Regions from separate parts of the Streptomyces sp. NPDC104814 genome, predicted to be linked through region 2. Evidence: riboswitches for the same ligand, from Rfam matches in the RefSeq annotation. Region 2 holds a riboswitch; each other region holds the start of a gene.
The links. Region 2 has a riboswitch for cyclic di-AMP ahead of ACZ64A_RS17755 (C40 family peptidase). Riboswitches for the same ligand answer to the same signal wherever they lie in the genome.
Positions count from the first base shown of each region.

Region 1: it holds a riboswitch for cyclic di-AMP, as region 2 does, so the genes downstream of both, ACZ64A_RS03615 (M23 family metallopeptidase) here and ACZ64A_RS17755 (C40 family peptidase) in region 2, are expected to answer to the same signal.
Region 3: it holds a riboswitch for cyclic di-AMP, as region 2 does, so the genes downstream of both, ACZ64A_RS00485 (M23 family metallopeptidase) here and ACZ64A_RS17755 (C40 family peptidase) in region 2, are expected to answer to the same signal.
Region 4: it holds a riboswitch for cyclic di-AMP, as region 2 does, so the genes downstream of both, ACZ64A_RS19110 (transglycosylase SLT domain-containing protein) here and ACZ64A_RS17755 (C40 family peptidase) in region 2, are expected to answer to the same signal.

Region 1 is NZ_JBVJOL010000001.1:863,278-870,937, reverse strand. Features, by position in the region: gene ACZ64A_RS03625 (TetR/AcrR family transcriptional regulator) at 46-666, shown strand; gene ACZ64A_RS03620 (SGNH/GDSL hydrolase family protein) at 818-1,603, opposite strand; gene ACZ64A_RS03615 (M23 family metallopeptidase) at 1,852-2,760, opposite strand; cyclic di-AMP (ydaO/yuaA leader) riboswitch at 2,766-2,921, opposite strand; gene ACZ64A_RS03610 (tyrosine-protein phosphatase) at 3,389-4,186, shown strand; gene ACZ64A_RS03605 (DUF6126 family protein) at 4,233-4,355, opposite strand; gene ACZ64A_RS03600 (helix-turn-helix domain-containing protein) at 4,352-4,972, opposite strand; gene ACZ64A_RS03595 (aspartate aminotransferase family protein) at 5,170-6,555, opposite strand; gene dxs (1-deoxy-D-xylulose-5-phosphate synthase) at 6,552-7,660, opposite strand, start outside.
Region 2 is NZ_JBVJOL010000004.1:404,748-412,407, reverse strand. Features, by position in the region: gene bioB (biotin synthase BioB) at 1-434, opposite strand, end outside; gene ACZ64A_RS17775 (8-amino-7-oxononanoate synthase) at 582-1,709, shown strand; gene ACZ64A_RS17770 (DUF397 domain-containing protein) at 1,752-1,982, opposite strand; gene ACZ64A_RS17765 (helix-turn-helix domain-containing protein) at 1,992-2,849, opposite strand; gene ACZ64A_RS17760 (ATP-binding protein) at 3,062-3,535, shown strand; gene ACZ64A_RS17755 (C40 family peptidase) at 3,866-4,339, opposite strand; cyclic di-AMP (ydaO/yuaA leader) riboswitch at 4,343-4,476, opposite strand; gene ACZ64A_RS17750 (hypothetical protein) at 5,063-5,212, opposite strand; gene ACZ64A_RS17745 (urease subunit gamma) at 5,471-5,773, shown strand; gene ACZ64A_RS17740 (urease subunit beta) at 5,787-6,098, shown strand; gene ACZ64A_RS17735 (urease subunit alpha) at 6,091-7,660, shown strand, end outside.
Region 3 is NZ_JBVJOL010000001.1:118,231-125,890, forward strand. Features, by position in the region: gene ACZ64A_RS00470 (DNA gyrase/topoisomerase IV subunit A) at 1-1,630, opposite strand, end outside; gene ACZ64A_RS00475 (M16 family metallopeptidase) at 1,991-3,385, shown strand; gene ACZ64A_RS00480 (M16 family metallopeptidase) at 3,382-4,770, shown strand; cyclic di-AMP (ydaO/yuaA leader) riboswitch at 5,006-5,159, shown strand; gene ACZ64A_RS00485 (M23 family metallopeptidase) at 5,172-5,915, shown strand; gene ACZ64A_RS00490 (GntR family transcriptional regulator) at 6,128-6,820, shown strand; gene ACZ64A_RS00495 (HPr family phosphocarrier protein) at 7,021-7,302, opposite strand; gene ACZ64A_RS00500 (bifunctional acetate--CoA ligase family protein/GNAT family N-acetyltransferase) at 7,482-7,660, shown strand, end outside.
Region 4 is NZ_JBVJOL010000005.1:164,727-172,386, reverse strand. Features, by position in the region: gene ACZ64A_RS19120 (LolA family protein) at 1-345, opposite strand, end outside; gene ACZ64A_RS19115 (polyprenyl synthetase family protein) at 1,029-2,039, opposite strand; cyclic di-AMP (ydaO/yuaA leader) riboswitch at 2,629-2,813, shown strand; gene ACZ64A_RS19110 (transglycosylase SLT domain-containing protein) at 2,817-3,308, shown strand; gene ACZ64A_RS19105 (HAD family hydrolase) at 3,317-4,123, opposite strand; gene ACZ64A_RS19100 (FAD-dependent oxidoreductase) at 4,347-5,549, opposite strand; gene ACZ64A_RS19095 (carboxylate--amine ligase) at 5,681-6,937, opposite strand; gene fahA (fumarylacetoacetase) at 7,184-7,660, shown strand, end outside.

The DNA.
Region 1 (7,660 bases), on a different contig from region 2:
CATTCGCGGTGCCCGGCCCCGTGCGCTGCACTAGGGTGATCAGCCGTGGCGAGAGTGCGGTTGAGCGTGGCGGAGCGGCGGGAGGAGATCCTGCGGGCCGCCGTGGAGCAGATCGAGGAGCGGGGCGTGGCGGCGGTGCGGATCGCCGACGTCGCCCAGGCGCTCGGCGTGAGCAACGCGCTGGTGCTGTACCACTTCTCCACCAAGGAGAAGCTGGTCGCGGCGGCCTTCGCCTACGCCGCCGAGGCCGACCTCGGCCGTCTGCAGGAGCTGCTCGGCCGCCGTACCACCGCGCTGCGCCGGCTGCGCGCGGCGGTGCGCTGGTACGCGCCGACGGGGCAGGCCAAGGGCTGGCGGCTGTGGATCGAGGGCTGGTCGGCGGCCCTGCGCGAGCCGCCGCTGCGCGAGGTGGGCCGCGCCCTGGACCGGCAGTGGAAGGCGGCGCTCGCCGAGGTGATCGCGCAGGGGGTGGCCGCGGGCGAGTTCACCTGTCCCGATCCGGCCGCCGCCGCGCTGCGGCTGACGGCTCTGCTGGACGGGCTGGCGGTGCAGCTCACCGCGTACGGCGGCACGGTCTCGCGTATCCGGGCGCAGGAGTGGGTCGACGAGGCGCTGGCCCGCGAACTGGGGCTGACCCGGGAGGCGTTGACCGCAGGAGGACGGTGAGCAGAACCCGGGGAGCGTACCCCGGGGGTTCGCAGCGGCGTCCCGGGCCCGGCGTGAACCGACTGCACGCACCGGGCTGTACGGGCCGTTCCCGGCCTGACGGCGGGCGAGGGGCGGTCGCACCCGTGGCAGCCGCCCCTCTCCGCGCGGCTCAGGCGACGGCCGCGATCCGCATCTTGATGTCGTCCGGGGACAGCGTGCCCTTGGCGGTCACATGGTCGCCGGAGGACTCGCCGCGCAGCCGCCGCCCGATCCACGGCACCAGGTACTCGCGCGCCCAGTGGACGTCGTCGCGCCGGACCTCGAGCGTGCCGCGCGGCGGCAGCGGCGGCCAGGGCTGCTCGGGGTCGGCCGGGATCCTCAGGCCGAGCGCCTGGCCGGCCCGCAGCGCCACCCGCGTGTGCCCCTCGGGCGACAGGTGCAGCCGGTCGCCGTCCCAGGCCCGCCGGTCCTGCACCGACTTCAGCGACCACAGGTCGAGCACCGGGCATCCGTAGCGGTCGGCGATGGCCCGAACGTGCCCGTTGTAGGTGGCGATCTTGCCGCGCAGGTGCTTGAGGAGCGGGACGCCCCGGGTGTCGAAGCCGGTCGTCACCATGACCGTGCCGGCCACGGCGGCGAGCTGCGCGACCGCCCTCTCGAACCGCTCGGCGACCTCGTCGGGGTCGGTGCCGGGCCGGATGATGTCATTGCCGCCGGCACAGAACGACACGAGGTCGGGGGCGAGTTCGACGGCCCTCGGGACCTGGTCGGCCACGATCTGGTCGAGGAGTTTGCCGCGCACCGCGAGGTTCGTGTAGGTGAAGTCTCCCTCGGGCCGCCGGTCGGCGAGGAGTACGGCGAAACGGTCGGCCCAGCCCACGAACTGCCCGTCGGGGCCCGGGTCTCCGACGCCTTCGGTGAAGCTGTCCCCCAGCGCCACGTACGACCCGATCACTGCTCTGCTGTCACTCTTCGAATCGTCTGCCACAGCCGTCCATGATTCACCCTTGAATGTGACCTACGCGACCGTAGGCAGGGGTTGACGGACGGTGAGATAAGCCACTCCACGTGTCCGGCCGTGTCGGGAATAACCGCCCCGGCCATGTGCCCGGCCGGTCCGGGCACACCGAAGGCCGGACACCCGTGGATCGGGGTCCGGCCTCGGTGGCGTGTCAGGCGGGTGGCCGCCGGGGCGGCGCGGGGTCAGCCGACGGTGACGCCGTGGGCGCGCAGGTAGGCGACCGGGTCGACGTCGGAGCCGTAGTTCGGCGTGGTGCGGATCTCGAAGTGCAGGTGCGGGCCGGTCACGTTGCCGGTCGCGCCGGACAGGCCGAGCTGCTGACCCGCGGTCACGCTCTGGCCGGCCGAGACGGAGATCTGCGAGAGGTGCGCGTACTGGGCGTAGTAGCCGTCGTTCAGCTTGACGACGACCTGGTTGCCGTAGGCGCCGCCCCAGCCGGCGGAGACGACGGTGCCCGCGCCGACGGCCTTGACGGTGGTACCGGTCGGGACGACGAAGTCGACGCCCGTGTGGTACCCGCTGGCCCACATGCTGCCGGGCGTGTGGTACGCGGTGCCGATGGTGGCGCCGGTGACCGGGAGGGTGAAGCCGGAGGCGGTGCTCGCGGGCTGGGCGGGCTTGGCGGCCTCGGCCTTCGCGGGCTCGGCGGCCTTCGCGGCGGACTTGTGCGCGGGCGCCTCGCTCTTGTGCGACGGGGCGGCGTGGTGCGACGCGACGGCCTTCTTGCCGAGGGTCAGCTTCAGACCGGGGTGGATGAGCGACGGGTCGCTGCCGACGGCCTCACGGTTGTCGTCGTAAAGCTTCTTCCAGCCGCCGGCGACGTGCTGCTCGTTCGCGATCCTCGACAGGTAGTCGCCGGACTTGACGGTGTAGACGCGCACGCCGGACTGCGGCGCCTTCTTCGCCTCGGACGGCAGGCTCTGGACGGCCTTGCCGGACACCGACTGGGCGGCGGTCTGCGGCGTGGCCGCGTGCGCACCGGCGGCGCCCATGAGCGGCAGCGCGAGCGCGGCGCCACCGGTACCGGCGACGGCGAGCGTACGGGCGAAACGCTGGGACTTCGGACGACGGTGCTTACCCTTTGCGGGCATGGCGCTTTTCCTCTCCGGCGCCTGCGAGGTGAGCTGTCGGGTTCGGGCTGGAGATGCCCGGCCGCGCTGGGCGCGGCTTCACCCCATAGCCGTTCCGGGAACCGGAACAGGCGGTCGTACCTGTGGGTCCCCCGCTCCTGCCGTGCGTCGGGTGGGTGGGTGCGGTGCACCGGACGGCGGCAGGATTCGGCGTCCGTCCGGATTTCGTGGGGAACGTAAGCGAGCAGGACGCACGGGGACAAGCGAAAGGTTGCGTGAACGGGCGCTTCTCGTGATCCAATGCCGGAATACGCCGTCACGCTGTGTGAATTGGATCTGCTGTCGGTTCGTCAATTCACCAGGAAATACTCAATCATTACGTGGACATGACGTACGACGGACGGTCACGGTTATGACCCTCCTCACGCGGCCACCTTCCAGGGATCCTCAATTCATTGCGAGTTGGAACGAAGGCGCCAATTCGGGCAGAAGGCCCAGATGTGACGTGGGCGGATATCCATCCCATTCGAGTGCCGTCTCCGGGGAGGCGGGGACAACCGGTTGCCCCGGGAATCCATGTCGTATCGTCGAAGGGCAGCCCGTCGGCCATTCGAGCCGTGTCGGCGGGCACGAGCGGGAGGAGCCCTTCGTGACGCAGCAGGTGCCGTCGACCGAACCCGAGCTGACCGGAGTGCGCAACTTCCGAGACGTGGGCGGCCTGCCCACGGTCGACGGGCGGCGGGTGCGGCACGGCGTGCTGTTCCGCAGCGGCCACCTCGCCCACGCGACGCCCGAGGACACGGTGTACCTCTCCTCCCTGGGGCTGCACACGATCTTCGACTTCCGCAACGCGGCCGACCAGAAGCTGGAGGGCCCGGACGTCGAGCTGCCGGGCGTGCGCAACGTCAACCTGCCGCTGTCGGACCCGGCGGACGGCGCCGAGTTCTGGAAGATGGTGCGCGACGGCGATCTCGACCAGCTGCGCGGCATCCTCGCCGACGGCAAGGGCGCGAACCGGATGATCGCCTCCTACCGCACGATCATCAAGGAGCGCACCGGCGAGCACTCCCGGGTGCTGCACGCGCTCGCCGAGGACAGCGTCCCGGCCCTGATGCACTGCGCCGCGGGCAAGGACCGCGCGGGGCTGTCGATAGCGGTCACCCTGCTCGCCCTGGGCGTGGAGAAGGACGCCATCGTCGAGGACTACCTGAAGTCCAACGAGAAGCACCGCCGGTACAAGGTGCGCCGCAGCGGCTCGGCGGAGTCGGCCTACACCCCCGAGGTGATGGAACTGCTCAGCCCGCTCTTCGACGCGCGCGCCGAGTACCTGACGGCGGCCATGGAGACCATCGAGGAGACCTGGGGCGGCGTCGACGCCTACCTGGAGCAGGGGCTCGGGCTCACCCCCGCGGGCCGGGAGCGGCTGCGGGCACGCCTGCTCGACTGACGGCGGGACGGCGCGGCGGCGCCGGCGGCGCCGGCGGCGGGGGGACCTATCGGTTGGCGCCCAGCTCGAACAGCAGCCAGATGAACCCGGCCAGGACGTGTCCGACGGCGATGTAGATGATGAGCCGGATCCACAGGGTCCGGGGGAACTTCTCCTCGAAGTTGCTCATCGTGCCTCTCCAGGGTGGGCGGGCCCCAGGCACAGCGTGGCCGTGGGGCTCTGCAGCAGGGTGTGGACGAACAGGAGCTCCAGACCGCCGGGGTCCTCGGCGGCGATCCGGTGCGGGGTCAGCGAGTCGAAGTGCGCGCTGTCCCCCGGGCCGAGCCGGTGGGTGGTGTCCCCGAGGCGCAGCCTGAGCCGTCCGGCGAGGACGTACAGCCACTCCTCGCCGGGGTGCACGCGCACGATGTCCCCCTGCGCGCCGTACGGCACCTGCACCCGCAGGGCCTGCATACCGCGGCCGGGCGCGCCGGCCTGCCGGTACGTCCAGCCGCCGGCCGCCGTCGGCTCCATGTCCGCGCCGCGCACCACGGCGTCCCGCTCGGCGACGTTCTCGCCGAGCAGCTCCGAGACGGTCGTACTGTAGATACGGGCCAGCGCGAGCAGCATCGGCAGGGATGGCTGGCGCTGTCCGGTCTCCAGACGGGACAGATGGGCCGGGGACAGACCGGCCTCGCGGGCGGCGGCCTCCAGGGTGAGGCCGGCGCGGCGGCGCAGGGACCGCAGCTGCGGGGCCACCGCGGGCAGGTCGCCGGCCGGTTCCGCAGGGGACTCGGAGGAGCTCATGCCTCCCATTGAGCCGCGGATTTGCCTCTGCGGCAAATCTCTTGCCTCAGAGGCAAAGCGGCCGCCGCCGACCGGTCCGCCACCCGCTGACCGCTCGCGGAGCGCCTGGCCCACGCCCGAGCCGCCCACGGACCGCCCCGCCGGACCCGCGCCGGCCGCCGCCCTGTCCGCGAGCCCGCCCGGGCCGTCGGTCGCCGCTACCGGTTCGTCACCGCCTGTTTGATCAGGGTCTTGCCGAAGTCCCACATCAGCCCGTTGCCGCTGTGCGCGTCGTCCATCACGGCCGTGAAGGCGTCGATGAAGCGGTCGACGTCCGCCTCGTCGATGATCAGCGGCGGGATCAGCTTGATCACCTCCAGGTGGTCGCCGGAGACCTGGGTGAGGATCCGGTGCCGCTGGAGCAGCGGTACGACGACCATCTGCGCGAACAGACCCTTGCGGGCGGCCTGGAGCATCGTCCAGCGGCTGCGCAGCTTCAGCGAGGCGGGCCGGCCGAACTCGATGCCGATCATCAGCCCGCGGCCGCGGACGTCGGCGAGCAGTTCGTACTTCTCGGTCAGCGCGGCGAGCCGCGACTTCAGCAGCTCCCCCGTCCGGCGCACCCCGGCGACGATCTGCTCCTGCTCCATGACCGACAGCACGGCGAGGCCGCACGCCATCGCCTGGGCGCCCGAGCCGAAGCTCGCCGAGTGCACCAGGACCCGGTCCATGGACGAGTAGACCTTCTTGAAGATCCACTCCTTGCCCAGGGTGGCGCCGACCGGCACATACCCGCCGGAGAGCGCCTTGGCCACGCAGACCAGGTCGGGTTCGACGCCGTCCTCGTGCTGGTAGGCGTAGAAGTCACCGGTGCGGCCGAGGCCGGTCTGCACCTCGTCGGCGATGAGCAGCGCCTTGTGCCGGCGCAGCAGCTCCTGCGCGGCGCGGAGATAGCCGGGCGGGGCCTCGTGCACGCCCTTGCCCTGGATCGGCTCCACGATCAGGGCGGCCACGTCGCCCTTGCTCAGCTCCCGTGCGAGCGCGTCGAGGTCGCCGAGCGGGACCGCCGTGTCGGGCAGCAGCGGGGCGAAGCCGTCCCGGAACCCGGACTCGCCGTTGACCGACAGCGAGCCGGTGGTCAGCCCGTGGAAGGCGTGGTCGCAGTACAGGACGCGCGGCTTGCCGGTGGCGTACCGGGCGAACTTCAGGGCGGTTTCGACGGCCTCGGTGCCGCTGTTGCCGAAGAACACCCGGTCCAGGTGCGGGCTGTGCGCGAGCAGCCGTTCGGCGAGCAGGCCGGGCAGGGGCTGGCAGTCGAAGCGGGTGAGGTCGGCGAGGTCGAGGTCGAGGACGTCGTGCAGCGCCTTGCGGACGACGGGGTGGTGGCGGCCGAGGCCCATCACCCCGAACCCGGCGAGCATGTCCAGGTAGTCGTTGCCCTCGGCGTCGAAGAAGTGGGCGCCCTCGGCACGCTCGTAGACCTTGTCGAAGCCGATGGTGCGCAGCATGCGCGGGAGCTGCGGATTGAGATACCTGGCGTGCAGCTCGTAGCGTTCCCCGCCCCGCTCGGCGAGCAGGGCGCCGAGGTCGAACTCGGTGGTCATTCACTCTCCTTGGCTGTGCCGTCGAGGTCCATGACGGCCAGACTCGCGCTGATCCGGCCCGCCACCTCGACGGGCGTGAGGCCGATGTCGGCCAGCACCTCGCCGCGCTTGGCGTGGGCGAGGAACTGCTCCGGGATGCCGAAGCGCCGTACCGGCACGTTGACGTCGGCGTCACCGAGGGCGAGGGCCACCGCGCTGCCGACGCCCGCCGCGCGGCTGTTGTCCTCGACTACGGCGACCAGCCGGTGTTCGGCCGCGAGGGCGGGCAGCGCCGCGTCGACCGGCTTCACCCAGCGTGGGTCCACGACCGTGCAGCCGATGCCCCGGGCGTGCAGCAGTTCGGCGGCCTGCAGGCACACCGGCGCCATCACGCCGACCGCGACGAGGAGGACCTGCGGGCTCTCCGCCGAGCGGTGCAGCACGTCGAGGCCGCCCACGCGGTCGATCGCCGGGATCGACGGCCCGACGGACTCCTTCGGGAAGCGGACCAGGGTCGGCGCGTCGTCCACGGCGACGGCCTCGCGCAGCTGGGCGCGCAGCTGGTCGGCGTCGCGCGGCGCGGCGATCCTGAGGCCGGGCACGACCTGGAGGACGGACATGTCCCACATGCCGTTGTGGGAGGGACCGTCGACCCCGGTGACGCCGGCCCGGTCGAGGACGAAGGTCACCCCGCAGCGGTGCAGCGCGACGTCCATCAGCAGCTGGTCGAAGGCGCGGTTGAGGAAGGTGGCGTAGACGGCGACGACGGGGTGCAGTCCGCCGGTGGCCAGGCCCGCCGCGGAGACGGCCGCGTGCTGTTCGGCGATGCCGACGTCCCACACCCGGTCCGGGAAGCGGGCGGCGAACTTGCCGAGGCCGACCGGGTGCAGCATGGCCGCCGTGATCGCGACGACGTCGTCCCGTTCCTCGCCGATCCTGACGATCTCGTCGCCGAACACGGAGGTCCACGACGGCCCGTCGGCGGGGACGAGCGGCGCGCAGGTGAGCGGGTCGATGACGCCGACGGTGTGGAAGTGGTCCTCCTCGTTGCGCAGGGCGGGTTCGTAGCCGCGCCCCTTGACCGTGAGGCAGTGCACCAGCACCGGGCCGTGGAAGCGCTTGGCGC
Region 2 (7,660 bases):
AGGCAGGCGCACACCTCGACGCCCTCGTTCTGCTCCTTGATCGTCTTGATCGTCTCGGAGACCCGGTCCACGTCCCGGTCGGTCGGGCCGCGCCCGCTGGCCACCAGGCAGACCCGCTTGGCGCCGCCGGCCAGGCCCGCGGCGGCCGCCTGGGAGGCCTCGTCGGGCTTGAGCCAGGTGTACTTCAGGATGTCGGCCTTGGACCCCAGGCGCTGCGAACAGTACGAGCAGTCCTCGGGGCACAGGCCGGACTTGAGGTTGACCAGGTAGTTGAGTTTCACCCGTCGGCCGAACCAGTGCCGGCGCACCTTGCCGGCCGCGGCCACCACATCGAGCAGTTCGTCGTCGGTCGTGGCGAGGACGGCCAGGGCTTCCTCGCGGGTCGGCAGCTCGCGCCGCAGTCCCTTGTCCACCAGCGTGTTCAGCAGGTCCATGGGAGCTGATCCTGTCCTACGGGGGCAGGCCAGGCCAAGGAGACTTCGTACAAACAAGGCCGTTCGAGGTGTGGGTATTGCCACATCCTGAGCTGCGGCGTGTCCCGCTAGTGTCTGTGCACTGCCTACAAAATCCCCGGAGGACCCATGGCGTTCGGCTGGATCGACGAACAGGCGGACGCACGCCGCCGCGCGGGACTCGTGCGCACGCTGCGTCCCCGCCCCGCCGACACGCCGCTGCTGGACCTGGCGAGCAACGACTACCTGGGTCTGGCCCGCCATCCGGAGGTCACCGAGGGCGCGGCACGGGCCGCGCGGACCTGGGGCGGCGGCGCGACGGGGTCCCGCCTGGTCACCGGTACGACCGAGCTGCACACCGAGCTGGAACGCGAGCTCGCCGCCTTCTGCGGCTTCGAGGCCGCCCTCGTCTTCTCCTCCGGCTACGCCGCCAACCTCGCCGCCGTCACCGCGCTCGCCCCGCACGGCTCGCTGATCGTCTCCGACGCGGGCAACCACGCCTCCCTCATCGACGGCTGCCGGCTGGCCCGGGGTACCACGCAGGTCGTCGAGCACGCCGAACCGGACGCCGTGCGCAAGGCGCTCGGCACCCACGAGGGCACCGCGATCGCCGTGTCCGACACCGTGTTCTCGGTGGACGGTGACGCCGCCCCCCTGGCCGAACTCGCCACCGCCTGCCGGGAGTCCGGCGCGGGCCTGGTGGTCGATGACGCCCATGGGCTGGGCGTCCTGGGGGACGGCGGACGCGGCGCGCCGTACGCGGCGGGGCTCGCCGGCGCGGACGACGTGGTCGTGACCGTGACTTTGTCGAAGTCGCTCGGCAGCCAGGGCGGCGCGGTGCTCGGTCCCGCGCGGGTGATCGACCACCTGGTCAACGCGGCCCGGACCTTCATCTTCGACACCGGACTCGCCCCGGCCGCGGCGGGCGCCGCCCTCGCGGCCCTGCGCCTGCTGCGCCGTGAGCCGCAGCGGGCGGCGCGGGCGCGTGCGGTGGCCGCCGAGCTGCACGCCCGGCTGACCGCCGCGGGTCATCAGGCGGTACGACCGGACGCCGCAGTGGTCTCGGTGCGTGCTCCGTCCCCGGAGCAGGCGGTGCGCTGGGCGGCCGACTGCCGGACGGCCGGCCTGGCCGTGGGCTGCTTCCGGCCTCCTTCCGTGCCCGACGGCATCTCACGGCTCAGGCTGACCGCCCGTGCCGACCTGACCGGGGACCAGATCGAACGCGCTGTACGGGTGATCGGCGAGACGCGGCCATGAGTCGGCGTGCACGGCCGTGCCCTCACCGGGTGGGTGCCGTGCTCAGTCGCGGCGCACGGCGGCCGTGAACGCCGCCCAGCTCCCGGGGGAGAAGAGCAGCGCGGGCCCGTCCGGGGCCTTGGAGTCGCGTACGGCGAGCAGCCCGGCCCATGGCCCGCGGGCCGGGCGGGCCGTCTCGACGCAGTTGTTCGCTCCGGTGCTGTAGCTGCTGCGCAGCCAGCGCACGCCGCGCAGTTCCGTACTGAAAGGGATGGTCCGAGGCAGTGCGGTCATGGTGCCTCCTTACGCGCCGTCACCTAGTGAGGCGATGAAATCCAACGAGTCCTCGGGGGAAAGGGCGTGGATCCGAAGGGAGTTGAAGGCCTCCGCGTAGGCCCGGAGGTCTTCTTTCCGTTCGAGGTAGAGGCTACTCGTCATGTGGTCGAGAACAACCACGTCCAGATCAGAAGTGCTCGGAAATGAGAAAATAACGAAAGGCCCGGTGATGCCGACATGCGCCCCCGCGGAGAACGGCAGCACCTGCAACCGCACCTGGGGCAGCCGCGCCGCCTGGAGCAGCCGCCGCAGCTGCTGTGCCATCACCTCGGGACCGCCCACCTCCCGGCGCAGCACCGCCTCGTCCAGTACCGCGCTCAGCTTCAGCGGGTGCGGCGCGTGCAGCACGTCCTGGCGGGCCAGACGCACCTCCACCAGCGCGTCCAGCCGTTCCTCGTCCACCGTGCCGACGGCCGCCCGGGTCACCGCGCGGGCGTAGGCGGGCGTCTGCAGCAGCCCCGGCACGACCGAGGTCTCCAGCGTGCGCATCGCGCTCGCCTGCGACTCCAGGCTGATGAAGTCGCGGTACGTGGGCGGCAGCACCCCGCGGTAGGCGTGCCACCAGTGCTCCCTGCCGCCGACCTGGGAGCCGGCCAACACCAGCAGCAGGTCACGCAGTTCGTCGTCCTCGACGCCGTACGCGTTCAGCAGTAACCGCACATCGGACGGTTTCGCGCCACTCGAGCCGGTCTCGATCCGGCTGACTTTCGACTGATGCCAGCCCACCAGCCGGGCGGCCTCCCCGCTGGTGAGTCCCGCCCGGGCGCGCAGTGCGCGCAATTCGGCGCCCAGCTTCCGGCGGCGCACCGCGGGACCGTGCTGCATGCGCCCCTCCTTACTCCGTCCGAGCCGCGCGGATACGGTCTGCCGTGGCAGAGTTCACCGCTTCGAGCGACAGATATATGCATATCTTGGTGGATCGCCTCCGTGACCGGCGTGGTGATGGCAGTCTGGCGGCGAAGCACCAGTCCGGGACCGTACTCGAACCACCGGCTCCGTGCCGGACTGCGGTCCCGTGGGAAAGGGACGACGTCGCCATGGCAGACCACCTGGAAGCATCCGTCACTCTGCCGAGCGATCCAGCCTCGGTGTCCGCGGCCCGCGGCTTCGTGGCCGGCACCCTGACGGAATGGGGTCTGCCGTCGGACGCGGAGCTGGCGGACAGCATCCGGTTGATCGTCTCCGAACTGGCCACCAACTCCGTGCAGCACACGTTCGGGCAGTCCCCGACGTTCCGGGTGGACGTCTCCCTGGACCGCGACGAGCTGCTGCGCATCGGCGTCACGGACAGCCACCCGCGCTTTCCCAAGCGGCTGCCCGCGGCCGTCCAGCAGGACAACGGTCGCGGCATGGTCATCATCCGCTGGCTGGCCGCCGAGTGCGGCGGCAGGCTCCGCGTCCGCCCCACCCGCGAGGGAGGCAAGACGGTCGCCATCGAACTGCCCTGGGCGCTCCCGCCCGAGCCGGTCCCCTCGACGCAACAGCCGGAACCGAAAGCGCAGCCCTGCTGAACGGCTCGGCCGGCGCCCGCTCCTGATCATTCGTCATGCCGGCCAGGGCCGGCGGGGGCAGCGTGATCGTCCTCGGGCGGTCGTCACCCCCGTGCGGGGCCCGTTCACCCGTACGGTGGAGCCGTCGGCTCGCGCCACCCGGTCCCGCTCCCCGGCGGCGGCCGCTGGAGCCCGCCGACGGGGCTCTCCTCGGCCGGAACGGGGCGCTGGGCCCCCGGGGCGGGCCAGGGGCCCGTTGACCGCCCTCCTCGCCCCGGAGGGGCCGCCGAGGGCCGGTACCGGTCGGCGCACGGTCCGCTGAGGGGCCGTGCGCCGAGGAGGGCCGACTGGTCAGCTCACCCGGCCGTACCAGACGCTCTTGGTCCAGATCTTCTGCAGGCGCACCACGTCACCCGTCTTCGGGGCGTGCCAGATCTTGTTCTTCCCGGCGTAGATCCCGACGTGGTACACGTTCGACCCCGAGTGGAAGAACACCAGGTCACCGGCCTTACGGCTGCCGGCCGGGATGTGGCGCGTCTTGTTGTACTGCTGGGCTGCCGTACGCGGCAGCTTCTTGCCCGCCTTCTTGAACGAGTACAGCGTGAGTCCCGAGCAGTCGAACCGGCGCGGCCCGGTGGCGCCCCACTGGTAGGGCGCGCCCTTCTTGGACGCGGCGATCTGCAGCGCCTTGGTCGCCGGCGTCGCGGCGGCGGCCTCCGAGGCGAGGCCCGGGACCACGATCGAGCCGCCCACCGCGGCGATGGTCAGGGCGGAAGCCGTACCGGCCCGGGCCATGAGCGACGGGACACGATTGAGCGCAGTCATGCGCAACCCTTCGTCAGCCGCCTGTGAAGGATGACCTGTCGGATTCGGGCTGGCGAAGTAGCCCGGCCGCTGACGCGGCTTCACCCCAAGGGCTGCTCGGCCCGGTCGTGGCATGACCGTTCCGGCGACCCGTCGTGCTTGGGTCCTCCACTCCTGCCGATCCACTCCTGTCGACCGGTCATCCGGGCGGCGGCAGGACTCGGCGTCCGCCCGGATCGCCCCGCCGCTGTGGCGGGGGCTTGTCGTCAGTCAGGGATCTTGGCCCACAACTGTCCGAAAATCCCAACGGAAACGGGTATTTGTGGGGTTCCTCACCACTCACCCGTTCGGGTGGACAGCCCTGTGTTCGATGGGGTGTTCACCGATCCGGCGAGCCCCGGACCAGCGACGGAACACGTCGTTCCGTCCGTTCGTCCCCCTGGTCGCGCAACTCGGACCCCCCGAAAAAAGGGCGTCGGGATAGGCCGATGGAGGGTCCGCCGTTCGGTCCGTTTGAACGCGTTCGGCCCTTCCCTCAACTCCCGGCGCGCGGCGGCCGGGTGACGCGCAGCGCCACCGCCTTGGTCACCGGAGTCCGCGCGGCCCGCAGCAGCCGGCAGGTGTCGCCGGGGCGGCCCGGTTGATCCGGACGGGCAAACCCACGACCTCCAGACAACGGGCCATCAACTCACTGTCGGTCCGGGTGAGTGCACGCAGCGGCGGAAGGTCCGGCAGTCGGACGGCTCACCTCCCGCCCGGCTGCACGCGGGCGGTGACGATCTCGTCCACCGTCCCGTACGCCGGCGCTCCGGCGGCGACGAGGACGTGACGGCGCTCGATGTCCGAAGGGGCGCTCCGCGCGAACGGCAGCGCCTCGGCGTCGCGGCGGAGCACCGGCGGCCGGACACGCCCTGACCAGGCGGTCCTCGAACGGGTATGGGGGAGGTCAGCCACCGGTCATGTGATGATCAAAGGCTGGTTAACGTCCTTGAAACTCCGGCGGGCTACCCTCCCGACCCACGCCACCAGGGGCTTTTCTGCCCGCAATTGAGCGCGGTCGGGAAAATTGTCTGTGTGTTACACCTGTCCCCGTCGCGGTGGCTGCGGCAGCCGGACCCCGCACGGTCCGGAGCAAGGACTGTGAGGTGGCACGTGCAACTGACCCCGCACGAGCAAGAGAGACTGCTCATCCATGTCGCGGCCGATGTGGCCGAGAAGCGTCGCGCGCGCGGACTCAAGCTCAACCACCCCGAGGCGGTCGCCCTCATCACCTCGCACATCCTCGAGGGCGCGCGCGACGGCCGCACCGTCGCCGAACTGATGGCCACCGGACGCAAGCTGCTCACCCGGGCCGACGTCATGGACGGCGTCGCCGAGATGATCCACGACGTGCAGGTCGAGGCCACCTTCCCGGACGGCACCAAGCTCGTCACCGTCCACGAGCCGATCATCTGACGGGGGGTACGCCATGATTCCCGGAGAGATCCTCTTCGCCGAGGACCCCGTCGTGTGCAACGAAGGGCTCGAGGTCACCCGGCTGACCGTCCTCAACGCCGCCGACCGCCCCGTGCAGGTCGGCTCCCACTACCACTTCGCCGAGGCCAACCCGGGCCTGGACTTCGACCGCGCCGCCGCCCACGGCAAGCGGCTGAACGTCGCCGCCGGCACCGCCGTACGCTTCGAGCCGGGGCTGCCGGTCGACGTCGAACTCGTCCCCCTCGCCGGCACCCGTGTGGTGTCCGGCCTGCGCGGCCAGGTCGGAGGTGCCCTCGATGCCTGAGATCTCCCGCGGCGCCTACGCCGACCTGTTCGGCCCGACCGCCGGCGACCGCATCCGGCTCGCCGACACCGACCTGCTGATCGAGATCGAGGAGGACCGCTCCGGCGGCCCCGGACGCTCCGGCGACGAGGCCGTCTTCGGTGGCGGCAAGGTCATCCGCGAGTCCATGGGCCAGTCCCGGGCGACCCGCGCGGACGGCACCCCCGACACGGTCATCACCGGCGTCGTCATCGTCGACCACTGGGGCGTGGTCAAGGCCGACGTCGGCATCCGCGACGGCCGTATCACCGGCATCGGCAAGGCCGGCAACCCCGAGACCATGGACGGTGTCCACCCCGACCTCGTGCTCGGCCCCGAGACCGAGGTCATCGCCGGCAACGGGCGCATCCTGACCGCCGGCGCCATCGACGCGCACGTGCACTTCATCTGCCCACAGGTCGCCGACGAGGCCCTCGCCTCCGGCATCACCACCCTCGTCGGCGGCGGCACCGGCCCCGCCGAGGGCTCCAAGGCGACCACCGTGACGCCCGGACCCTGGCACCTCGCCCGCATGTTCGAGGCGATGGAGGCCTACCCGGTCAACGTCGGCTTCCTCGGCAAGGGCAACACCGTCTCGCACGAGGCGATGCTGTCCCAGATCCGCGGCGGCGCCGCCGGCCTGAAGATCCACGAGGACTGGGGCGCGACCCCGGCCGCCATCGACGCCGCGCTGACCGTGGCCGACATGACCGGCGTGCAGGTCGCCATCCACACCGACACCCTGAACGAGGCCGGTTTCGTCGGCGACACGCTCGCCGCGATCGCCGGGCGCGGCATCCACTCGTACCACACCGAGGGTGCGGGCGGCGGGCACGCGCCGGACATCATGACGGTCGTCGCCGAGCCGCACGTGCTGCCCAGCTCGACCAACCCCACCCGGCCGTTCACCGTCAACACCGTCGAGGAGCACCTCGACATGCTGATGGTCTGTCACCACCTCAACCCGGCCGTCCCGGAGGACCTGGCGTTCGCCGAGTCCCGCATCCGGCCCTCCACCATCGGTGCCGAGGACGTCCTGCACGACCTGGGCGCGATCTCGATCATCTCCTCCGACTCGCAGGCCATGGGCCGGGTCGGCGAGGTGATCATGCGCACCTGGCAGACCGCGCACGTGATGAAGCGCCGCCGCGGCGCCCTGCCCGGCGACGGCCGCGCCGACAACCAGCGGGTCCGCCGCTATGTCGCCAAGTACACGATCAACCCGGCGCTCGCCCAGGGCATGGCCCACGAGATCGGGTCCGTGGAGACCGGCAAGCTCGCCGACCTGGTGCTGTGGGAGCCGGCGTTCTTCGGCGTCAAGCCGCTGCTCGTCATCAAGGGCGGCCAGATCGCCTACGCGCAGATGGGCGACGCCAACGCCTCCATCCCCACCCCGCAGCCCATCCTGCCCCGCCCGATGTACGGGGCGATCGGCCGGGCGCCCGCGGCGAACTCGGTCAACTTCGTCGCCCCGCTCGCCCTCGAGGACGGGCTGCCGGAGCGGCTCGGGGTCGGCAAGCGGTTCACCGCCATCGAGTCGACCC
Region 3 (7,660 bases), on a different contig from region 2:
GCCGGCCCTCGCCGTCCTCGAAGGGATCGGCGGTCGCGGTGCGAGCCAGCAGCCCGGTGGAGGACAGCAGCACCCGGCACGGGTCGTCGGCGACCTGCAGCGACACCGTGGCCGCCGGGGAGCCCGCGGACTCCAGCAGCACCGTACGCCGGTCGGTGCCGAACTTCTTGGCGACCGCGGCGAGTTCGTTGGAGACCAGCTTGCGCAGCTCGGCGTCCGAATCCAGGATCCGGGTCAGTTCCTCGATCTCCGCGTTCAGCCGGTCCTTCTCCGCCTCCAGCTCGATGCGGTCGAACTTGGTCAGCCGGCGCAGCGGCGTGTCGAGGATGTACTGGGTCTGGATGTCGCTCAGCGAGAAGCGTTCGATCAGGCGCTGCTTGGCCTGCGCGGAGTTCTCGCTGGAGCGGATCAGGCGGATGACCTCGTCGATGTCGACGAGCGCCGTCAGCAGACCCTCCACCAGGTGCAGCCGGTCGCGCTTCTTGGTCCGGCGGAACTCCGAGCGGCGGCGGACGACCTCGAAGCGGTGGTCGAGATAGACCTCCAGCAGCTCCTTCAGGCCCAGCGTCAGCGGCTGGCCGTCGACCAGGGCGACGTTGTTGATGCCGAAGGACTCCTCCATCGGCGTCAGCTTGTACAGCTGCTCCAGGACCGCCTCCGGCACGAAGCCGTTCTTGATCTCGATGACCAGGCGCAGCCCGTGCTCGCGGTCGGTGAGGTCCTTGACGTCGGCGATGCCCTGGAGCTTCTTCGAGCCCACCAGGTCCTTGATCTTGGCGATGACCTTCTCGGGACCCACCGTGAAGGGCAGCTCCGTGACGATCAGGCCCTTGCGGCGCGCCGTGACGTCCTCCACGGACACCGTCGCGCGCATCTTGAAGGTGCCGCGGCCCGTCTCGTACGCGTCGCGGATGCCGGCCAGGCCGACGATCCGGCCGCCCGTGGGCAGGTCGGGGCCGGGGACGTGCCGCATCAGGGCGTCGAGATCGGCGTTCGGGTGCCTGATCAGGTGCCGGGCAGCGGAGATGACCTCGCGCAGATTGTGCGGCGGCATGTTCGTCGCCATGCCGACCGCGATCCCGGACGAGCCGTTGACCAGCAGGTTCGGGAAGGCGGCGGGAAGGGTGACCGGCTCGCGCTCCTGGCCGTCGTAGTTGGGCTGGAAGTCGACGGTGTCCTCGTCGATCGACTCCGTCATCAGCCCCGTGGCCTCGGCCATCCGGCACTCGGTGTACCGCATGGCGGCCGGCGGGTCGTCGTTGCCGAGCGAACCGAAGTTGCCGTGGCCGTCGACCAGCGGCACCCGCATCGAGAAGGGCTGCGCCATACGCACCAGGGCGTCGTAGATCGACGCGTCGCCGTGCGGGTGCAGCTTGCCCATCACCTCGCCGACGACACGGGCGCACTTGACGTAGCCGCGCTCGGGGCGCAGGCCCATCTCGTTCATCTGGTAGACGATGCGGCGGTGCACCGGCTTGAGGCCGTCCCGGGCGTCCGGCAGGGCGCGGGAGTAGATGACCGAGTACGCGTACTCGAGGAAGGAGCCCTGCATCTCGTCGACGACGTCGATGTCGAGGATCTTCTCCTCGAAGTCGTCGGGCGGCGGGGTCTTCGTGCTGCGGCGGGCCATCGCTGCCTGGCTCCTTGCTGAAGCGTGAACGGTATCTGACGCGGACCATTGTGGACCGTGGGACTGACAAGCCGGGCGCGGACCCGGCCCCGGCGTACGAAGCGGCGCCTCGGCACCCGGATTCCGGTGGTGTGCGGCGGCTCCCGAGCACCCGACCGCCGCCGCCCCGGGGCACCCGGGCCGGGGCGCCGGACCCCGGTCGGCCCGGCCCGCGCACGACGATCGCCCGAAGGCTACGCGATCTCGCTGTCGGCGTACGCCGTGCGGGAACTTCGCCGCCGGTCCGCAGGCTTGCATACAGTGGCAGGACGGCAGGAAACGCGCGGTTTCACGACCGCTTCCGCGATCGAAGGGACGTACATGCCCATGGGTCACACGGCCACAGCCGAGGCAGGCTCCGGCGGACTGACAGCAACCGAGCACCGCCTGGCCAACGGCCTGCGCGTGGTGCTCTCCGAGGATCACCTGACCCCGGTCGCGGCGGTGTGCCTCTGGTACGACGTCGGCTCGCGCCACGAAGTCAAGGGGCGTACCGGTCTGGCTCACCTCTTCGAGCACCTGATGTTCCAGGGCTCCGCCCAGGTCAAGGGCAACGGTCACTTCGAGCTGGTGCAGGGCGCCGGCGGGTCGCTGAACGGCACCACCAGCTTCGAGCGCACCAACTACTTCGAGACCATGCCCGCCCACCAGCTGGAGCTCGCGCTCTGGCTGGAGGCCGACCGCATGGGCTCCCTGCTCGCCGCCCTGGACGACGAGTCCATGGAGAACCAGCGCGACGTCGTCAAGAACGAGCGCCGCCAGCGCTACGACAACGTCCCCTACGGCACCGCCTTCGAGCGGCTGACCGCCCTCGCCTACCCGGAGGGTCACCCCTACCACCACACGCCGATCGGCTCCATGGCGGACCTGGACGCGGCCACCCTGGAGGACGCGCGCCAGTTCTTCCGCACCTACTACGCGCCGAACAACGCGGTCCTGTCCATCGTCGGCGACATCGACCCGCAGCAGACCCTCGCCTGGGTCGAGAAGTACTTCGGTTCCATCGCCTCCCACGACGGCAAGCCCGAGCCGCGTGACGGCACGCTGCCCGACGTCATGGGCGGCCAGCTGCGCGAGGTCATCCACGAGGAAGTCCCGGCGCGCGCCCTGATGGGCGCCTACCGGCTGCCGCACGACGGCACACGCGCGTGCGACGCGGCCGACCTCGCGCTGACGATCCTCGGCGGCGGCGAGTCCTCCCGCCTGTACAACCGGCTGGTGCGCCGCGACCGCACGGCCGTCGCGGCCGGCTTCGGCCTGCTCCGGCTGGCCGGGGCGCCCTCGCTGGGCTGGCTGGACGTGAAGACCTCCGGTGACGTCGAGGTCCCGGTCATCGAGACCGCCATCGACGAGGAGCTCGCCCGGTTCGCCGCCGAGGGCCCCACCGCCGAGGAGATGGAACGCGCCCAGGCGCAGTTGGAGCGCGAGTGGCTGGACCGGCTCGGCACCGTCGCGGGCCGCGCCGACGAACTGTGCCGCTACGCGGTCCTGTTCGGCGACCCGCAGCTCGCCCTCACCGCCGTCCAGCGCGTGCTCGAGGTGACGCCCGAGGAGGTGCAGGAGGTCGCCAAGGCCCGCCTGCGCCCCGACAACCGCGCAGTGCTCGTGTACGAGCCGAAGACCCCGCAGGCCGCACCGGACGCCGACGTGCCCGAGGACCCGGAGCAGGAAGCGACCCTAGAGGCCGGCAACGACAACGAGGAGACGGCCAAGTGACCGAGCTCGCCACGATGGACTTCCACCCCCGGCCCCAGGCGGGCGAGGCCAAGCCGTGGGCGTTCCCGGCCCCCGAGCGCGGCACGCTCGACAACGGCCTGACGGTGCTGCGCTGCCACCGGCCCGGCCAGCAGGTCGTCGCCGTCGAGGTGCTCCTGGACGCTCCCCTGGACGCCGAGCCGGCCGGCCTGGACGGCGTCGCCACGATCATGGCGCGCGCCTTCTCCGAGGGCACCGACAAGCACTCCGCCGAGGAGTTCGCCGCCGAACTGGAGCGGGCCGGCGCCACCCTCGACGCGCACGCCGACCACCCGGGGGTCCGCCTCAGCCTGGAGGTGCCCGCCTCCCGGCTGGCCAAGGGCCTCGGCCTGCTCGCCGACGCCCTCAGGGCGCCCGCCTTCGCCGACAGCGAGATCGAACGGCTGGTGCGCAACCGCCTCGACGAGATCCCGCACGAGCTGGCCAGCCCCGCCCGGCGCGCCGCCAAGGAGCTGTCCAAGGAGCTCTTCCCGGCCTCCTCGCGCATGTCGCGCCCCCGGCAGGGCACCGAGGAGACGATCGCGGCCCTCGACGCGGCGGCCGTACGCGCCTTCTACGAGCGGCACGTGCGCCCCGCCACCGCGACCGCGGTGGTCGTCGGCGACCTGACCGGCCTCGACCTCGACGACCTGCTCGGCGACACCCTGGGCGCCTGGACGGGCTCACGCACCGAGCCGCGCCCCGTGCCCGCGGTGACGGCCGACGACACCGGCCGCGTCGTCATCGTCGACCGGCCGGGCGCCGTCCAGACGCAGCTGCTCATCGGCCGGATCGGCCCCGACCGGCACGACCGCGTCTGGCCCGCCCAGGTGCTCGGCACGTACTGCCTGGGCGGCACCCTCACCTCCCGCCTGGACCGGGTCCTGCGCGAGGAGAAGGGCTACACCTACGGCGTGCGCGCCTTCAGCCAGGTGCTGCGTTCCGCCCCCGACGGCACGGGCGCGGCGATGCTCGCCATCAGCGGCTCGGTGGACACGCCCAACACCGGCCCGGCGCTGGACGACCTCTTCACGGTGCTGCGCACCCTGGCGGAGGGCGGCCTGACCGACGCCGAGCGCGACGTCGCCGTGCAGAACCTCGTCGGGGTGGCCCCGCTGAAGTACGAGACCGCGGCAGCCGTCGCGGGCACGCTCGCCGACCAGGTCGAGCAGCATCTGCCCGACGACTACCAGGCGACGCTGTACCGGCAGTTGGCCGCGACCGGCACGGTGGAGGCCACGGCGGCGGTCGTGAACGCCTTCCCGGTGGACCGTCTGGTGACCGTGCTGGTCGGTGACGCGGCGCAGATCAAGGAGCCCGTCGAGGCCCTCGGCATCGGTGACGTCACCGTGGTGAGCGCGGAGTAGCCGCACATGCGCGTGGGGCCCTGGTGTCTGACGGAGCACCAGGGCCCCCGCCCTGTCCGCAGGTCTGTTTGTGATCGAAGGCGCTGCATCCCACATATGCCCGAATTGGGGCGGAGGTTGCCTGTCTGGCCTGTGGGATGGCTTACAAAACCCCTGATTCGTTTGAGGACTGAAGGTCGATCACCGTAGCTTCGTCCGGGCTGTTCGTCAGGCAGTGCGCCGCACCCGCGGCACCGGACAGTCATCGCCGAGTCCCCGTACGGCGCGAGCCAGGGGAGCCGGGGACCCACACGTCCCTGGGGTGAATCGGGCGCCCGAGAGGGGGCCCGTAGGAGACCTTCCTGCTCCGAACCCGTCAGCTAACCCGGTAGGCGAGAGGGAAGGAAAGGACAAGCCGCCACATGGCGTTCGTCAGCGCCACCGGGAAGCACCGTCGTCCCAGCCGGATGAAGCGCACCACCGCGCAGGCCGCGGGTATCGCCGCGCTCACCACCACCGGCGTCATCGGCGCCCTCGCGGCGCCCGCCCTCGCCGCCGACAGCTCCGCCGAGCAGACCGGTCTGCTCCCCGTCATCAGCGTCGACGACGCCGTCGCCGCGCAGATCGACGCCCAGGCCGAGGCCCAGAAGCAGGCCGCCGAGCAGGCGGCCATCGAGCAGGCCGCTCGCGAGGCCGCCGCCGCGCGGGCCCACGAGGCCAAGGAGCGGGCCGCCCGCGAGGCCGAGCGCAAGCGCCTCACCACCTTCGTGGCCCCGATCGCGCACTCCTACGTCTCCACCGGCTACGAGGCCAGCAGCTCCCTGTGGTCCTCCGGCCACCACACCGGCATCGACTTCCACGCCGCCACCGGCACCACGGTCCACGCCGTGGGCTACGGCACCGTCGTCGAGACCGGCTGGGGCGGCGCCTACGGCAACCAGATCGTCATCCGCATGCACGACGGCACGTACACCCAGTACGGGCACCTGTCGTCCATCGGCGTCGTGGTGGGCCAGCAGGTCGTCGCCGGCCAGCAGATCGGCCTGTCCGGCGACACCGGCAACACCACCGGCCCGCACCTGCACTTCGAGGCGCGCACCAGCCCCGAGTACGGCTCCGACATGGACCCGGTCGCCTACCTGCGCGCGCACGGAGTGAACGTCTGACACGCGAGAACGGCACCAGCCCCGCAAAGCCCCGGCGTACCGCGCCGGGGCTTTCGCCGTTTCCCCGCGCCTCGCCCCGGAGAAATCCGGCGAGGTGACCAAAAAATATCCATGGAATCCGCTCCGCCATCGGAAATGGCGTCCCCTTGGAATAGAGTCACGAAAACGCGTCCATCGTCGGCGTTTCACGGGGCCCGAAGCGGAGGTCGGACATGCGCATTCCGGCGCACTCGGTGTGCACGGCGATCCGGGACGACATCGTCGCCGGTGTCCATGAGCGCGGCAGCCGGCTCACCGAGGAAGTGCTGGCCCGCCGCTACGGCGTCTCCCGGGTGCCCGTGCGAGAGGCGCTGCGCACCCTGGAGGCCGAGGGGTTCGTCGTGACGCGACGGCACGCGGGCGCGTGCGTGGCCGAACCCACCGAGCAGGAAGCGGCCGACCTGCTGGAGATGCGGATGCTGCTGGAGCCGCTCGGCGCTGCCCGCGCCGCCCAGCGACGCACCGAGGCGCATCTGAAGGTGCTGCGCGGCCTGGTGCGGCTCGGCCAGGAACGGGCCAAGCAGGGCACCGGCGACGAGCTGCGCTCCCTGGGCGGCTGGTTCCACGAGACGCTCGTGCAGGCGTGCGGGAGCCCGGCGCTGACCGCCACGCTCACCCAGCTGCGCCACAAGATCGCCTGGATGTACGCCGTGGAGCCGTCGGCCGACCCCGTCCGGACCTGGGCCGAGCACGGCGCCCTCGCGGACGCGGTGGCGCGCGGCGACGGGGAGCGGGCCCGGGCCGTCGCGGCCCTGCACGCCGAACGCTCCGCCGGCGCGTATCGGCTGCGCCGCTTCGGTGGGGAGCGAGCCGAGCCGGTGAGGAGTTCGCAACATCCCGTAAACACATCGGGCCCACGGCATTAACGCGAGCGCCGTATACAAAGAGAGGGACACGTGAGCCCGCTGAAAGGGCTGCCCTTTTCGCATTTCTCGTTCGCGCCGCACATTTCCTCCGGGGTTCGCGGAGGGTGGAAAAAGGAAGCCGCGCCGGCCTCGAAAGGCCGACGCGGCTTCTTTGTGCGTGAATCAGACCCTCAGGCGTGACTCAAGCGGCCGTGCGGGACTCAGACGGTCTCGGGGAGCTCCTCGAGGCCCTCGGAGACCAGCTTCGCCAGACGGTCCAGGGCGGCGTCCGCGCCCTCGGCGTCGGAGGCGAGGACGATCTCCTCGCCACCCTGGGCGCCCAGGCCGAGGACGGCCAGCATGGAGGCCGCGTTGACGGGGGTGCCGCCGGCCTTGGCGATCGTCACGGGGACGCCTGTGGCCGTGGCGGCTCGGACGAAGATGGAGGCGGGGCGGGCATGGAGGCCCTCGGCCCAGCCGACGTTGACGCGGCGCTCAGCCATGTGTTGCTGCCCTTCAGTTTCTCAGGGTTGTCTAGACCAGTTTCCCATATGGTGAAGCATGCCCGGAGGGGTCCTGCGACCCCACCGGACGCGATCACCGGGCCTCGGCCTCGACCCGGCATCCGTCCTCCACAGAGTGCCCCGCGCCGTTGTCGTACGCGAGCCGTACTCTGGGCCCCATGCAGAGCGCGTCGGACAGGCAGGAGTACCCCGCCCACTGGGAGGCCGACGTGGTGCTGCGCGACGGCGGCACCGCGCGGATCCGCCCCATCACCGTCGATGACGCGGACCGCTTGGTCAGCTTCTACGAGCAGGTCTCGGACGAGTCGAAGTACTACCGCTTCTTCGCGCCCTACCC
Region 4 (7,660 bases), on a different contig from region 2:
CGGATCGGCGGCCGAACCGTCGCCGGCGCCGCCCGCCTTCCCGCCGAGACCGCCGGCGAGACCTGCGACGTCGGGCAGCCCGAGGTCGGTGGTGATCCGCACGGTGCCGGACATCTGCTGGACGTCCGACGCGGCGATCTTCTCGATGAGCTGCTGCGCGGTGATCTTCGGCAGATCCGGGTCGCCGGAGCTGGCGAGCGCGGGGACGATCCCGATCGTCGCGGCGGCCACGCCCACGACGGTCGCGGGCACGACGTACCGCGCGGCCCTGCGACGCCCCCCGCCCGACGAGCCGGCCGGCTCCTGCACGGCCGTCGCCCTGTCATCGCTTCCAAACGGTGCCATGTGTGCGCTACCTCCGTCGTCGGCGGCGGCTGTCCGTCCCGTGACCCGCGGCGCGTGCTCCCGCCGGGCCCCACCCCGAGCCGCCATTCTCACCCGAATCGGTGAGGAGTGGTGTCTTCCGTGCTTTCCATGAGACCAAATCGGCCGCCGGGAGACGTCACTCCCTGGACGCAACTGCGTGTACTGCTGGGGTATGACATGGCGGGGCCTCAGGTACCCCTACCCGTAGGGGAAGTGGGGGGCCGGGGAGCCCGGGGGCGTGAGCCGGGGGAGGAAGGGGGCGGGGGAAGGGGGGCGGGGGAAGGGGCTCCAGAAGGCACGGGGCGGGGGGCCGGCGCCGGCCGGAGGTGGTACGGGGCGGATGGCGGGCGTCAGCCGGAGAAGGTACGCGGCGGACGGATGCCTTCAGCCGGAAAAGGCACGCGGCGGACGGCGGGCCGTCAGCCGGAGAGCGAACGCGGCGGACGGCGGGCCGTCAGCCGGAAAAGGCACGCGGCGGACAGCGGGCCGTCGCCGGAGAACGAACGCGGCGGACAGCGGGCCGTCAGCCGGAAAAGGCACGCCGCGGACAGCGGGCCGTCAGCCGGAAAAGGCACGCGGCGGACAGCGGGCCGTCAGCCGGAGAGCGAACGCGGCGGACGGCGGGCCGGCAGCCGGAGAACGAACGGGGCGGACGGCGGCCCTCAGCCCGCCCGGTGCACCACCGCGTCGCACAGCTCAATCAGCGCCGCCTTGGCGCCGCACTCCCGCAGCGGCGCCAGCGCGGCCCGCGCCTCCTCGGCGTAGCGGACGGTGTCGCGCCGCGCCTGCTCCAGCGCGGGGTGCGCCCGCAGCGCGGTCAGCGCCTCCGCGTGTCGCGCGTCGTCGCTCAGATCGGAGTCCAGCAGCTCGCACAGGGCGCGGTCCTCCGGCAGCCCGAGCCGCTCGGCCCGCTCCCGCAGCCGCAGCACCGGGAGTGTCGGGATGCCCTCGCGAAGATCCGTCCCCGGCGTCTTGCCGGACTCGTGCGAGTCGGAGGCGATGTCGAGTACGTCGTCCGCCAGCTGGAAGGCCACGCCCAGCCGCTCCCCGTACTGCGTCAGCACGTCCACGACCGTCTCGTCGGCGCCGGACATCATCGCGCCGAACCGGCACGACACCGCCACCAGTGACCCCGTCTTGCCGCCGAGCACCTCGAGGTAGTGGTCGACCGGGTCGCGCCCGTCCTGCGGGCCCGCGGTCTCCAGGATCTGCCCGGTGACCAGCCGCTCGAACGCCAGCGCCTGCACCCGCACCGCCTCGGGCCCGAGGTCGGCGAGGATCTGCGAGGCCCGCGCGAAGAGGAAGTCGCCGGTCAGTACGGCGACCGAGTTACCCCACCGCGTGTTCGCGCTGGGCACCCCGCGCCGTACGGCGGCCTCGTCCATGACGTCGTCGTGGTAGAGCGTCGCCAGGTGGGTCAGCTCGACCACGACCGCCGACGGCACGACACCCGGCGCATACGGGTCCCCGAACTGCGCCGCCAGCATCACGAGCAGCGGCCGGAACCGCTTCCCGCCCGCCCGCACCAGGTGCTGCGCGGCCTCCGTGATGAAGGGAACCTCGCTCTTGGTGGCCTCGAGCAGCCCTTCCTCGACAGCCGCCAATCCGGCCTGGACATCGGCCTCGAGAGCCTGGTCCCGCACGCTAAGCCCGAACGGCCCGACGACGGTCACGAGGGGTCTCCTGTCTGCTGGTGCCGGTTGGCGATTACACGGTTTGTCGATAGGTCGCTGACATCACTCAAGTCAGCGTATCCGGTCACGTTTCGATCACCGATAGCGCCCACGGTTACAGGCCAGGCGGTATCGGATCGCGCCCGATATGTTTATCGATCAAATCTGATCAACCGAAAAGTACCGATATCAACCATGCTCGTGTCGCGAAGACCACCGCGAAGACCACCCCCACCCTCGGCGACAGACCCCGCCCCACCGTGCCACAACACGACCCGACTGCCCGTTTTGCCGTAATTAATCAGCCGATCCACCTTGGTCACCTTGGTACCAAATGTGTTTCCCCTGTGACACCAGTGAATTGGGTCACGCGAGCCTCTCGTCGGTCTCCTGTCCGTCCGCCCCGCGTTTAACCAGCCCTCACAAGCAAGTTGGGCCTAGACGATCACAAAGGATCAAGCAGCCCAAACGCCCCGGACCAAGGTCAACCAGGGCATTAGGTGAAACCGGTACTTGTTCCCGGCATCAGCTCTCGCATAACTTCCCGGCCTGTCGGATGGACGCCTAATCCTGCCGCCGTCCGGCATCCACCATCGGACCAACTCATCCGTGTACGGCAGGAGCGGGGGACCCAGGTAAGTCGCCGAGCCGGACGTCGTCACCCCGACGACGCCCCGGACCGGCTCGGGGTGAAGCCGTGCCGCATCCGCGGCCGGCCGGGCATCTCCAGCCCGAACCCGACAGCTCACCTCGCAGGCGCCGGAGAGGAACTTCGTCATGTCTGCTGCCGGTCAGCACCGCCGCACCCGCACGTCCCGCCTCGTCCGCACCCTCGCCGTCGCCGGCACCGGTGCCGCCGCCCTCGCGCTGCCGCTCTTCGGCGCGACCAGCGCCTCCGCCGCCACCCCGGCCAGCGCCACCGTGATCACGGCCGCCAACTCGGCCTACCCGAACAACCTCGACGGCTGGATCCGCCAGTCGCTGGCCATCATGTCCCAGCACGGCATCCCGGGCACCTACGACGGGATCTACCGCAACATCATCCGCGAGTCCTCCGGCAACCCCGCCGCCATCAACCTGTGGGACTCCAACGCGGCCGCCGGCACCCCGTCCAAGGGCCTGCTCCAGGTGATCGACCCGACGTTCCTCGCCTACCACGTGTCCGGCACCTCCATGGACCCGTACGACCCGATCGCCAACATCACCGCGGCCTGCAACTACGCGGCAGCCCGCTACGGCTCGATCGACAACGTGTTCAGCGCCTACTAGGCCGCACTTCACGGGAACAACCGCTCGAGGACGACGGCGATGCCGTCGTCCTCGTTCGACATGGTGACCTCGTCGGCCACGGCCTTCAGCTCCGGATGGGCGTTGGCCATGGCCACCCCGCGGGCGGCCCAGGCGAACATCGGGATGTCGTTCGGCATGTCCCCGAACGCGAGCGCCCGCTCGGCGCCCAGCCCGAGATGGCCGGCCGCCAGCGCGAGCCCCGTCGCCTTGGTGACACCGCACGGCTGCAGCTCCACCGTCCCCGGCCCCGACATGGTCACCGTCGCCAGGGAACCGACCACCGCGCGCGCCGTCGCCGCCAGCTCGTCGTCGGACAGCTCGGGATGGCGCAGCAGCACCTTGCTGATCGGCTCGCCCCACAGATCGTCGCGCCGCCCGACCCGCACCGCCGGCAGCGTCGGGTGCGGCATCCGGTAGCCGGGCTCGATCAGCGTCAGCCCGTCCACGCCGTCCTGGTCGACGGCGGCGTACACCTCCCCCACCTCGGCCTCGATCTTGCCGAGCGCGGTCTCGGCCAGCTCCCGGTCGAGGGTCACCGACCACAGCAGACGGCCGGCCCCCGCGTCGTACACCTGCGCGCCCTGGCCGCACACCGCGAGCCCCGTGCAGCCGAGGTCCTCCAGCAGCGGCCGTACCCGGGGCGCCGGGCGGCCCGTCACCACAAGGTGGCGCGCGCCGGCCTTCGCCACCCGCGCGAGCGCGGCCCGGGACCGGTCGGAGAGCGTGTCGTCGCCGCGCAGCAGCGTTCCGTCCAGGTCAGTGGCAATGAGGGCATATGCGAGGGGTGCGGCCATGATCAGAGAATACGGACCCCGCGGGGCACCCGTTCACCGCCCGATCCGGCCTCCTCCGGCCCGGGTTCCGGCAGGGATGCGGAGGCCGCCGAGGCGGCCGGCCCACCCGGGCTCATCGCCGGTTTCCCGGCCCGGCGGCACGCGCGGAAGGATCGACCGGACCACCGCGCCCGCCGGACCGGCCCGCCGCGCCCGCCGGACCGCCACGCCCGTGGTTCGCCCCTCAGCCGTGTGCCGCCACCAGGTGGCGGGCCAGGCGCGGCGAGGCGAACTCCGTGCCGCACACGAACCGCATCACCGGGCCGTACGACCCGGCCGCCGGCAGACCCGTGAAGTACAGGCCGGGGACCGACGAGACGTACCCGGCGCCGAGCCTGGGGGTGCCGCGGCTGGTGGCGAGGGTGGTGCGCAGCCCGTGGCCGAGGAAGTCCATCGCCGCGATGTTCACCCGGTAGCCGGTGGCCGCGATGACGTGGTCGGCGGCCAGCCGCTCGGTGCGGCCGGTGTGGCTGCGCACGGTGAGGGTGGCGCCCTCGCCCGTCGGCTCCGCCCGCACGATCCGCTGCACCTCGCTGACCTGCACCTTCCCCGAGAAGCGCTCGCGCAGCCACCAGGCGCCGAGCGGGCCGAGGACCCGGCGGACCAGGTAGTGGCGTATCTCGGCGGGCAGATAGCGGTAGGGATGCGGGTAATAGCTCAGCGCCCACAGCGACCAGGCCCGGCCGAACGGCGACTCGGGGCGCAGCCGGGGCTGGTCCCAGGGGGCCGCGCCGAACGCGACCCGGCCCCGGCCGCGGGCCACCACCCGCACCCGGGCCCCGGCCTCGGCGGCGAGCGCCGCCGTCTCCAGCGCGGACTGTCCGGCGCCGACGACGATCAGTTCCCGGCCGGCGAAGCGGGTCAGGTCGTGGTGCTGGGAACTGTGCGAGACGGGCGCCGTGGCGGCGGGCCCGTCCGGCGCGGCCGCGGCCAGCTCGCGGGGCAGGTGGGACAGGCCGGACAGCCCGGTGGCCACGACGACGGCCCGCGCGGTGAACTGCTCCCCGGAGTCCAGCTTCAGCTCGAAGCCGCCCCCGGTGCGCCGGTCCACGGACACCACCCGCACCCGCTCCAGCTCGGGCACCAGCTTCTGCTGGAACCACTCGCCGTAGGCGATGAACGTTTCCACGGGAATGATGTCCTCGTCGTTCACCAGCCGCCGGATGCCGGCCGCGTCGCAGTAGTCGGCGAGGGTGTGCCCGCGCTGGGGGCAGTCGATGCTGGAGGCCGCGGGGGTCGACTTCAGGAGCATGCCCGCGGGCATGTTGTCGCGCCAGCTGACCATGGGGTCGCCGAAGACGCGGACGGGCACGCCACGGGCGCGCAGATGGGCGGCGGTGGACAGGCCGAAGGGGCCTGCCCCGAGGACTGCTACCGGTTGGTTCACGAAGTCCCTCCCCAGGACGTCATGTCGTCACTTCGCGGTGTGTCGTCACGGTGGCGTCACCTCTCGGTGTCGTCACTTCGTGGTGTCGTCACTTCGTGGTGTCGTCACTTCGTGTTCCGGCCGGGAGGAGGCTACGACTGGTGGCGTCCACCCGGTCCGGTGCTGCCACGGCGGTGTGTCCGCCACAGCTGATAGAGGTGCTTCGCGCCGGGTCGCACGAAGCGCGCGAGCATCGTGAGGAAGGGCAGCGGGTCGTCACCCGCGAGCCAGGCCAGCTCCGTGCCGCTCGCCCGGGCCGGTGCGTGCGGCGTCGTGTAGCCGCTGCGGCGGTAGGCGAGCAGGGCGGCCAGGTCGATGTTCTCCACGATGTAGCGATGGCCGGCGCGCTGTTCCCCCTCCGGAACGGTGCGGCCGGTCAGGTCCAGGTGCATGGCCCGGACCACGTCCACCCCCGCCTCGTTCTCGAAGAGGCGGAACTGGGCGCCCATGCGCGGGTTGAAGTCGAGGAGCTTGTACTGTCCGTCGCGCCGGTCGAAGCGCAGGTCGAGGTCGATGATTCCGGTGAAGCCGATCTGTTTGATGAAACGTGCGGCGAGGTCGGCGAGTTCCGGGTTGTCGACGACGTAGGCGTTCGCCGTCATCCCGGCGTGCGGCGGCCAGGAGCGGACCTTGACGCCGGTGAACATCGCCAGCGGTGCCGAGTCGGCGCCGAAGCAGGCGTGCACGATCCAGTCCTCGGCCTGCTCGCGCGGCAGATACTCCTGAAGGATCACCCCGGGCGGCTCCCCCCAGTGCCGCGCCAGCGCGAGCAGGCCGTCGCGGGTGGTGATGCGGGTGGTGCCGTTGACGGCCGGCTGCCTGCGGCGCACGAACGCCTCACGGTTCTTGGCCACCACCGGGAAGCGGGCCTTCTGTGCGAACGCCACGATGTCGTCGTACGACCGCGGGAACGCGGCCGCCGGGCTGGGGATGCCGTGCTCCGCACACAGCTCGTGCAGCCCCTGCTTGCTGGCCAGCCGGCGCGGCAGGTCCCGGGCGACGCGCGGGAAGAGGAACGGCCCGGCGAGGTCCTCCTGGTGCTCGGCGATCAGCACCGCCGCCTCCTCGTCGGTGGGGATCAGCACGGTCGGCCGCCCGATCCGGCGCCCGATCCGCAGCAACCCCTCGACCAGGTGCCCCGCCTCCTCCGTGCCCGTCGTCGGCCACACGAACGCGCGCCGCAGATAACGGGAGGCGGCGGCCGGCGTGTAGGGGTCCTCGGTGATCGCGTACATGGGCACGCCCAGACGCCCCAGACTGCGGATCGCCCCGACCCCGCCGTGGTGCAGCGGGTAGTTTCCGAACTTCACGATCAGGCCCGGTACTTCACGGTCGGCCTGGAACGGCAGGCTTGCGGCACTGCTGGCCACGGGTCCCCCCACGTGTCCCCCCGACGGAACGGATGCCCTCCGTCCGTGTTCCCCGCAAAGGACGCTAAGCCGGAATTGCCACCTCCGACAAGGCCATAACGGACATTGCAAACTCTTTAGACACTGCCCAAGACAGCCGCCTCGGCCGTAACGTGTGCCGCGAACCACTTGGATCACGCGGCCCTGGCGCCGTGTCCGACGTGCACGAAAGCGAGGCGGCACCGCATGCCCCCCTTCGACGTCCCCGAGGGCGACCCCTTCGGTGCGCACAACCTTCCGTACGGCGTCTTCTCGCCCGCCGGTTCCCCGGCCGAGCGGCGGGTCGGTGTCCGGCTCGGCGACCACGTGCTCGACGCGGGAGCGGCGGCGATGGCGCTCGGCTCCCCCTATGCCACGCTGCTCGCCCAGCCCTCGCTGAACCCGCTCCTCGCCGCCGGCCGCACCACCTGGTCCGACGTCCGGCGCGCGCTGACGGCGTGGGTGACGGTGCCCTCGCACCGCGAGACCGTCGAGCCGTTCTTCCACCCCCTGTCCTCGGTGACCCTGCACCTGCCCTTCGAGGTCGCGGACTACGTCGACTTCTACGCCTCCGAGAACCACGCCCGGAACGTCGGCCGGATCTTCCGCCCCGACGCCGCCGACTCCCTCACGCCCAACTGGAAGCACCTGCCGATCGGTTACCACGGCCGCTCCGGCACCGTC